2 regions of the Mesorhizobium sp. P2_E7 genome follow, and region 1 is predicted to be linked to the other one. Evidence: riboswitches for the same ligand, from Rfam matches in the RefSeq annotation. Region 1 holds a riboswitch; the other holds the start of a gene.
The links. Region 1 has a riboswitch for thiamine pyrophosphate ahead of thiC (phosphomethylpyrimidine synthase ThiC). Riboswitches for the same ligand answer to the same signal wherever they lie in the genome.

Region 1 (4,413 bases):
GGCGCGATCACGCTGCTCTGGCTGCGAACTGAAGGCGGGCTGGCGCTGGCACCGGTGGTCGGCGCGGTGCTAATCATGGCTGATTTCGGTGACGCGGCACGCGCCTCGACGCCGGATCTGTTGTGCTCGGCGCTGTTCCTCGGCGGTCTGCTTGCCTACGTGCGTGGTCGTGAAGTTGCGACCGCGGTCCTGCTCTTCCTCGCCTTCATGGCGCGGCCGGACAATATTGTTTTCCTTGCCATTTTCGCCGTGCTGCTGGTGGTTTTCCGGCAGCGGGCATGGGGCGCGCTGGCCGGCTTTGCCGCGTCCCTTGTCGCCTATTTCGCCATCTCGCACTGGGCGCAGCATCCCGGCTGGTGGCCGCATCTGTGGTTCTCCAGCATCGAGCAGCACTACAATATGGATGGCTTCGAGCCGCCGTTTTCGGTCGCCGCCTATCTCAAGGCGTTTGCCGCGTCCTTCCTTCGCGCCATTGAGCTCAACAGCTGGGTCGGCGTCTCGGTGCTGGCGCTGGCCGGGTGGTTTGCGCTCAGCCGCGCGGGCTTCCGGCTCGATCGCCGCGCGGGCATCCTGCTGGCAGCACTTGTGCTCGGCGTGCTGGCAAAATTCACCGTCTTTCCGATCCACGACACCCGCATCTATTTCCCCAACCTTCTGCCGCCCTTCCTGCTGCTGGTGGGTCCGGTCATGGCGCTGTGGGCGTCGGCAAACCTGAATGGAAGGCGGCCCATCGCCTTGCACGCCCTTCCCGGAGATAAGCCATGAGTTCTGTATCCGGTCTGGCGCGCATTGCCCTTTCACTCGGTCTGCCTGCCGGCCTGCTCGATCGCGGGCCGGCGCTGCATGGCACGAAATTCCTGGCCAAGGCGGCGCTGAAGGCGCGCTTCAGCGGTGGCGGGCAACCGTTCCAGATGGTCAATGTCGGCGCCTGCGACGGCGCGCTGTTCGACGACGTCACGCCGTGGCTGCATCGCATCCCGCGGGCGCGGGCCGTGCTGGTCGAGCCGATCCCGTACAATCAGAAGCGGCTGCGCGCCAACTATCCCGACACGACCCGATTCATCATCGAGCCGGTTGCGGTGACCAAAACCAAGGGCACGATCACCGTCCACACTTTCGATGCAGCAGCGCTCGAGGCCGGTACATTGCCAATCGAGTTCATCGGCTGCTCGTCGGTCACCGACACCAATCTGATGTCGGGCAAGAACGCCTGGGGCGAGGCCGACGCCAATTTCAACAAGTTCGCGCCGCACCTCAGGGATATCGAGGTGCCGTCGGAAACGTTGCAGACGCTGCTCGACCGCAACGGCGTCACGCATATCGACGCCTTCCTGGTCGATTGCGAGGGCGCCGACTGGATCGTCTTTGAGCAGCTCGACCTCAAGCGCTACCGTCCCGGCATGATCAAGGTCGAGGTCGGCGCACTGCCGGCCGCCGAAATCGGCCAGGTCGTGGTCAAGCTGAAGACTGCAGGCTACCAGGTCGGTTTCCAGGCCGAGGACATCTGGGCCTTCGCCTGAGCGACCGAGCCGCTTGACAAAACCACGTTTGCCCGTTCAACTTGAGGCATTCACCAGGGGGGTCCCGACAAGGGGCTGAGATACTGCTGGCTTTCGCAGCGCAGTGACCCGTTGAACCTGATCCAGTTCATACTGGCGTAGGGACGGTGCAAGCGCTTTGCGGGATTCCATGCCCGAGGTCCTGTTTCGAACAGGGCGGCCAAGGCGTCTTTTCATCCTTCCGGCACAGAACTGGGTCTCCAATGCACGAGCAAAGGAGCCTCACAATGAATGCCTTTACCCCCGCCGTTTCGACGGGACCGCTGCCTGCCTCCCGCAAGATCCACAAGCCCGGTATCGTCCATCCGCACATCGCGGTGCCGATGCGCGAAATCTCTGTTCATCCGACGGCCGGCGAGCCGCCCGTCACCGTCTACGATCCATCCGGGCCCTATACGGATCAGGCTGTCGAAACGAGCATCGAAAATGGCCTTGCCCGGCATCGCCACGAGTGGATTACGGCGCGTGGCGATGTCGAGGCCTATGACGGCCGCCATGTGCGGCCGGAAGACAACGGATTTGCCGCCGGCGAGCGTCTGACGCCGGAATTTCCGGTTCGCAACCGGCCGCTCAAAGCCACGGCAGGCAAGGCGGTGACCCAGCTTGCCTATGCGCGCGCCGGCATCATCACGCCTGAAATGGAGTTCGTTGCCATCCGCGAGAATCTCGGCCGCGAGATGCTGCGCGGCCAGTTGCAGCGCGACGGCGAAAGTTTTGGCGCTGACATCCCCGACTTCGTCACCCCGGAGTTCGTGCGCGACGAGGTGGCGCGCGGACGGGCCATCATTCCCGCCAATATCAATCATCCCGAAAGCGAGCCGATGATCATCGGCCGCAATTTCCTGGTGAAGATCAACGCCAACATCGGCAACTCGGCGGTCACCTCCTCGATGGCCGAAGAGGTGGAAAAGATGGTGTGGGCGATCCGCTGGGGCGCCGACACGGTGATGGACCTTTCGACAGGGCGCAACATTCACAACATCCGCGAATGGATCGTTCGCAATGCGCCGGTGCCGATCGGCACGGTGCCGCTCTATCAGGCGCTCGAAAAGGTCGGCGGCATCGCTGAAGACCTGACCTGGGAGGTTTATCGCGACACGCTGATCGAGCAGGCCGAGCAGGGCGTCGACTATTTTACCATCCACGCCGGCGTGCGGTTGCACTACATCCCGCTCACCGTGAACCGGGTCACCGGCATCGTCTCGCGCGGCGGCTCGATCATGGCCAAATGGTGTCTGCACCATCACCGGGAAAGCTTCCTCTATGAACACTTTGCGGAGATCTGCGACATCTGCCGCGCCTACGATGTGTCCTTCTCGCTCGGCGACGGCCTTCGTCCTGGCTCGATCGCCGACGCCAACGATGCCGCGCAATTCGCCGAACTGGAAACGCTCGGCGAACTGACGCAGATCGCCTGGGCCAAGGACTGCCAGGTGATGATCGAAGGCCCCGGCCACGTGCCGATGCACAAGATCAAGCAGAACATGGACAAGCAGCTCGCCGTCTGCGGCGAGGCGCCGTTCTACACGCTGGGGCCGCTGACGACCGACATCGCGCCGGGCTACGACCACATCACCTCCGGCATCGGCGCGGCGATGATCGGTTGGTTCGGCACCGCCATGCTCTGCTACGTGACGCCGAAGGAACATCTCGGCCTGCCGGACCGCAACGACGTCAAGACGGGGGTGATCACCTACAAGATCGCGGCCCATGCCGCCGATCTGGCCAAGGGCCATCCGGCGGCAAAGCTCAGGGACGATGCCCTTTCCCGGGCCCGGTTCGAGTTCCGCTGGGAGGACCAGTTCAACCTGTCTCTCGACCCCGAAACCGCGCGATCCTTCCACGACGAGACCTTGCCCAAGGAGGCGCACAAGCTGGCGCATTTCTGCTCCATGTGCGGGCCGAAATTCTGCTCCATGCGCATTTCCCATGACATCCGGGCCGAGGCGCAGAAGGAAGGCATGGCCGCCATGGCGGCGAAATATCGCGCCGGAGGCGACCTCTATATGCCTGTGGACGGGACCGGCTCACCGGCAACGCCGGCAGAGGGACCGGCGACGTGACGAGGGTGCTGGTCAAAGGGGCCGGCGTCGCCGGCCTCACCGCCGCCTTTGAGTTCGCCAGGCGCGGCGCGAGCGTGGTCGTTGCAGAGGCAAGGCAAAGCCTTGGCGGCAATGCGTCATGGTTTGCCGGCGGCATGCTGGCGCCATGGTGCGAGCGTGAAAGCGCCGAGCAGCCGGTTTTGGAGCTTGGACGCGGCGCGGCCGACTGGTGGGAGGCGGCAACGCCTGGCCAGGTGACACGGGCCGGGACACTGGTCGTCGCGTCGCCGCGCGATGCTGGCGAACTCGACCGGTTTGCCAGCCGTACGTCAGGGTACCGGCGTGTCGATGAAGACGAAATAGCGCTTCTGGAGCCGGATCTCGCCGGCCGCTTTCGCCGTGGACTTTTCTTCCCCGGCGAGGCCCATCTCGACCCACGCCAAGCCATGGCGGCGCTGTATGAAAAGCTCATAGCCATGGGCTCCGAATTCCGCTTCGGCACCGACGGCGATCAGCTTTCCGGTTTCGATCGCCAGATTGATTGCAAGGGAATGGCGGCGGTCAACGACAGGTTGCGCGGCGTTCGCGGCGAGATGCTGATCCTGCGTGCGCCGGATGTCTCGCTGTCGCGGCCGGTCCGGCTGCTTCATCCTCGCTTTCCGCTCTATCTGGTTCCACGCGGCGACCAGTGTTTCATGGTCGGCGCGACGATGATCGAAAGCCGGTCCGAAGAACCGGTTTCAGTCCGTTCGACGACGGAGTTGCTCAGTGCGGCCTGCGCCCTGCATCCGGCGTTCGGCGAGGCGGGCATC
Region 2 (4,413 bases), on a different contig from region 1:
GATTCGGCGGCGTCGCTGGCCACCATGGTGGCCGAGCCTTCGGCGCCGCGATGGCCGCGAAAACGCTGGCGCATGGTCTGCAATTCGCCGAGCCGGCGCATGTTGCGCTTGCGCCGCGCCGTCACGCCGTAGCGCAGCCAGTGCTCCTCGCGCACGATCTGGCGGCCGAGCTTGTGCTGCTCGCGTTCTTCCTCTTCCAGCACCAGGTCGCGCCATTCCTCGAAATGGCCAAAGCCCTTGTCGAGGCGGCGGGTCTGGCCGCGGTCGAGCCAGACGGTGGCGCGCGAGACGCGTTCGAGGAAGCGGCGGTCATGCGAGATGACGATCAGCGCCGACGAGGTGCGGACAAGCTCCTCTTCCAGCCATTCGATGACGGACAGATCGAGATGGTTGGTCGGCTCATCAAGCAGCAGAATATCAGGCTCCGGCGCCATGACGCGGGCAAGTGCTGCGCGCCGCGCCTCGCCGCCGGAGAGGTCGTTGGGGCTTTCCGTGCCGGCAAGGCCGAGATGCTCCATCAGATAGGTGGCGCGGTAGGGATCGTCGGCCGGCCCGAGCCCCGCCTCGACATAGGCGCGCACATTGGCAAAGCCCTCCATGTCGGGCATCTGCGGGAGATAACGCACCGTCGCCGAAGGCTGGCGGAAGACCTCGCCGTCCTGCGGCTCGATCAGCCCGGCGGCAATCTTCAGCAGCGTCGACTTGCCGGAACCGTTGCGACCAACGAGTGCAATCTTGTCGCCGGCTGATGCCGTGAGTTCAGCGCCGTCGAGCAACGGTGCGCCGCCGAAGGTCAGTCTTATCCCGTCGAGATTGAGAAGGGGCGGGGCCATATCAGCTTTCAGGCAAGGGGAAGGGGTGAGCGAGCAGCAGCGCGCGGCCGTGGCCGAGCGCGATTTCGAGCCGGCCTTTCACTTGGTTGGAGATGGTCAGCGACGAGCCGAAGGTGACCTCGACATGGTCGAGCGGCCATTTGGCGCCGGAAACGGTCAGGCCCGAGAGATCGGAGAAGCCGAGCACCGAAAACAGCGTGCCGTCGGCATAGTCGAAGCCGGCCTTGCCGGGCAGGAGGGGGATGCCTTCCTGCGCGCCACTGGTCAACAGCACTTTTGTGCCGGCCTCGGCCAGACGCAGGCTGAGCGCCAGATGCAAGAAGGCGTGGTCGGCGCGTTTGCCGCCGAAAGCCCCGGCCAGAACCAGGCTGGTGGCGCCGCGTTCCAGTGCGGCGGCGATGGCCAGTTCGCCGTCGGTCTTGTCCTTTTCCGGCGGAAATATCTGGCGCGGCACGGCGGCGAGATCGGCGGGCAGGTCCGCCGGCACAGAATCGAAATCGCCCACCCATAGCTCCGGCATCAGGCCGAGCATCCGGGCATGACCGATGCCGGCGTCGGCGGCGATGATACGCGAACCCTCGACCTGGCGGTCGAGCCGCGGCGTGCGGACGAGATCGCCGCCTAGCAGGATGGTGAATGTGCTCATATCCGGTGGCCCTTACCAGCCCCGCCGGCGAAACGGAAGGCCGAGAGCCACCACCGCCGGCAAAGTTCCGCTTGCGTGGCTCCTTGGCCAGGCCTATGTGTCGAGGCGCTCTAACGGGGTGCCGGACGCGATCTTCGCGGACCGGCTGAGAGGCAGTCTCGCCAACCCGCTGAACCTGATCCGGTTTGTACCGGCGGAGGGATTAGACGCTTCGGATAGACCGACGCCTCAATTCCTTTCAACACGAATGAAGGAGGCGCCGATGCGCATGATTTTGTCCCGTCTTGTCCCAGCCCTGGGTGTTGCTGTTTCGCTTTTGGCAAGCCCTGCGTCCGCGCAGGACAAACTCACCATCTACACCTACGAGAGCTTCACCGCCGACTGGGGGCCAGGTCCTGCTGTGAAGAAAGGCTTCGAGGCCGAATGCGGCTGCAGCGTCGACTTCGTCTCGGTCGCCGACGGCGTCGCGCTGCTCAACCGCGTCAAGCTCGAAGGGGCCTCGACCAAGGCCGATATTGTGCTTGGTCTCGACACCAACCTCACCGCCGAGGCCAAGGCCTCCGGCCTGTTTGTCCCGCATGGCGCGGTGGCTGAAAACAGCGTGCCGGGCGGCTGGAGCGACGATGTTTTCGTCCCCTTCGACTATGGCTATTTCGCCGTCGTCTACGACACTGAGAAGCTGAAGACCCCGCCGAAGAGCCTGAAGGAATTGGTCGAAGGCGCTGCTGCCGACAAGATCGTCATCCAGGATCCGCGCACGTCGACACCGGGTCTTGGCCTGCTGCTGTGGGTCAAGTCGGTCTATGGCGACAAGTCGCCAGAGGCATGGGCGAAGCTCAAGCCTAAGGTACTGACGGTGACGCCGGGCTGGAGCGAGGCCTATGGCCTGTTCACCAAGGGCGAGGCGCCGATGGTGCTGTCCTACACGACGTCGCCGGCCTACCACATGGTGGCCGAGAACACCGAGCGCTATCAGGCGGCGTCCTTCGAGGAAGGCGAGTATCTGCAGATCGAGGTCGCCGGCATCACCACCACGGGCGCGAAAAACCCGCTGGCGGCAAAGTTCCTGGCCTTCATGACCGGGCCGAAATTCCAGGACGTCATTCCCGAGACCAACTGGATGTTCCCGGCAGGCAAGACCGACAAGCCGCTCAACCCGGCGTTTGATAAGCTGGTGAAGCCGGCGAAGACGCTGCTGTTTTCCCCGGAAGAGGTTGCGGCCAATCGCAAAGCCTGGGTGGATGAGTGGCTGGCGGTGATGAGCAAGTAGGACTTAGGATGGCGCTTGAACACCCCCCTCTGTCCTGCCGGACATCTCCCCCGCAAGGGGGGAGATCAAGCGCTCGACCGCTTTCGCCAATCTCCAACGCTGCAAGGGTAGGGCGAGGAGCGAGGCTGCTAATCTCCCCCCTTGCGGGGGAGATGGCCGGCAGGCCAGAGGGGGGTGGGCGGGAACTCGACCTTCACGAAAATCGCTCGTCAGCCTATCGCAGCGTCGGATAGTGCAAAATGCGCTCGCACTACTCTTCTGACCCCCGCGTCACCGCCGGCATTGTCGCGCTCGCGGCTATCGCGCTGCTGATCGGCGGCGCCTTTGCCGGGCTCATCCGCGAAGGCGCGCATGACCTCGCCGGCGCTGTGTCCGCCTTCGATCTCTACCTCCTGCGCGTCGTCCGCTTCACGCTCTGGCAGGCGGTCCTCTCGACGCTGCTTTCCATCGTACCGGCGCTGTTCGTCGCGCGCGCTTTGTCACGGCATCCGCGCTTCTTTGGCCGTGGCTTCATCCTGCAACTGTTCACCGTGCCCCTTGCCTTGCCGACCATCGTCGCGGCGCTGGGCATACTGGCGCTCTATGGCCGGGCCGGCTACTTCGCCGCGATCGGTGGCCAAAGCTGGCCCGATATCTATGGCCTGTCGGGCATCCTCGTCGCGCATGTCTTCTTCAACCTGCCGCTGGCGACGCGGCTGTTCCTTGAGGCGCTCGGGACAGTGCCGGCCGATCAATGGCGGCTGGCGAGCCAGCTCGGCATGGGGGCCAGGCCAGCCTTCCGGCTGATCGAATGGCCGGTGCTACGGTCGGCTCTGCCGGGAGTCGCCGGCCTTGTCTTCATGCTTTGCATCACCTCATTCACGATCGTCCTCATCCTGGGCGGGGGGCCGGCGGCGACGACGCTGGAGGTCGCCATCTACCAAGCGCTGCGCTTCGATTTCGATCCGGCGCGGGCTGTCACACTGACATTGCTGCAGATTGCGCTGACCTTCGCCGTCGTACTGGCACTGACGCGGCTTGGCGCCAATATGACCGGCGATGCCAACCTGCCGGTGGCGCCGCGCCGCTATCTCTCGGCCGGCCCGGTCGAAACGGCGCTCAACGCAATATTGATCGTGCTCGCCTTGCTGTTCGTCGCCGGGCCGATGGCGGCGACCGTCACTTCGGGCCTTGGCGCCGATCTCGGGCGGCTGGCAGGCGAGAGCGCGGTGCGCCAGGCGACGCTGACCAGTGCCGTCCTGGGCCTGCTCGCGGCGCTGCTTTCGGTGGCGCTGTCGCTGTCGCTGATCATGGCGCGCCGGGCGCTGTCCCTGCGCCGCCATGGCGGCGCTCGCCCGCTTCTCGAGCACGCCATGGACACCGGCGCCGGTTTTGTCCTCGTCGTGCCGCCCATCGTCATCGGTGCCGGCTGGTTTCTCTTGCTGCGCACCGTCAGCGATGTCTTTGCCATCGCGCCCATCATGGTCGTCACCGTCAACGCGGTGATGGCGATGCCCTTTGCCATCCGCGCCATGCGCCCCGCCTATGACGCGGCGAGCGAACGCCACGAAAAGCTGTGCGCACAGCTCGGCATTTCGGGCTGGAGCCGGCTGCGGCTGATAGACTGGCCGTCGCTGCGGCGGCCACTGGCCACCGGCTTTGCCTTCGCCATGGCGCTGTCGCTC

Region 2: another riboswitch for thiamine pyrophosphate. It lies ahead of thiB (thiamine ABC transporter substrate binding subunit); the one in region 1 lies ahead of thiC (phosphomethylpyrimidine synthase ThiC).

The regions. Positions count from the first base shown of each region.
Region 1 covers NZ_JBFUER010000001.1:1,834,616-1,839,028, reverse strand. Annotated here, with positions in the region: gene AC1DYC_RS09345 (hypothetical protein) at 1-765, shown strand, start outside; gene AC1DYC_RS09340 (FkbM family methyltransferase) at 762-1,520, shown strand; TPP riboswitch at 1,566-1,682, shown strand; gene thiC (phosphomethylpyrimidine synthase ThiC) at 1,787-3,622, shown strand; gene thiO (glycine oxidase ThiO) at 3,619-4,413, shown strand, end outside.
Region 2 covers NZ_JBFUER010000003.1:376,256-380,668, reverse strand. Annotated here, with positions in the region: gene AC1DYC_RS20965 (ABC-F family ATP-binding cassette domain-containing protein) at 1-833, opposite strand, end outside; gene AC1DYC_RS20960 (thiamine diphosphokinase) at 835-1,479, opposite strand; TPP riboswitch at 1,584-1,698, shown strand; gene thiB (thiamine ABC transporter substrate binding subunit) at 1,742-2,749, shown strand; gene thiP (thiamine/thiamine pyrophosphate ABC transporter permease) at 2,989-4,413, shown strand, end outside.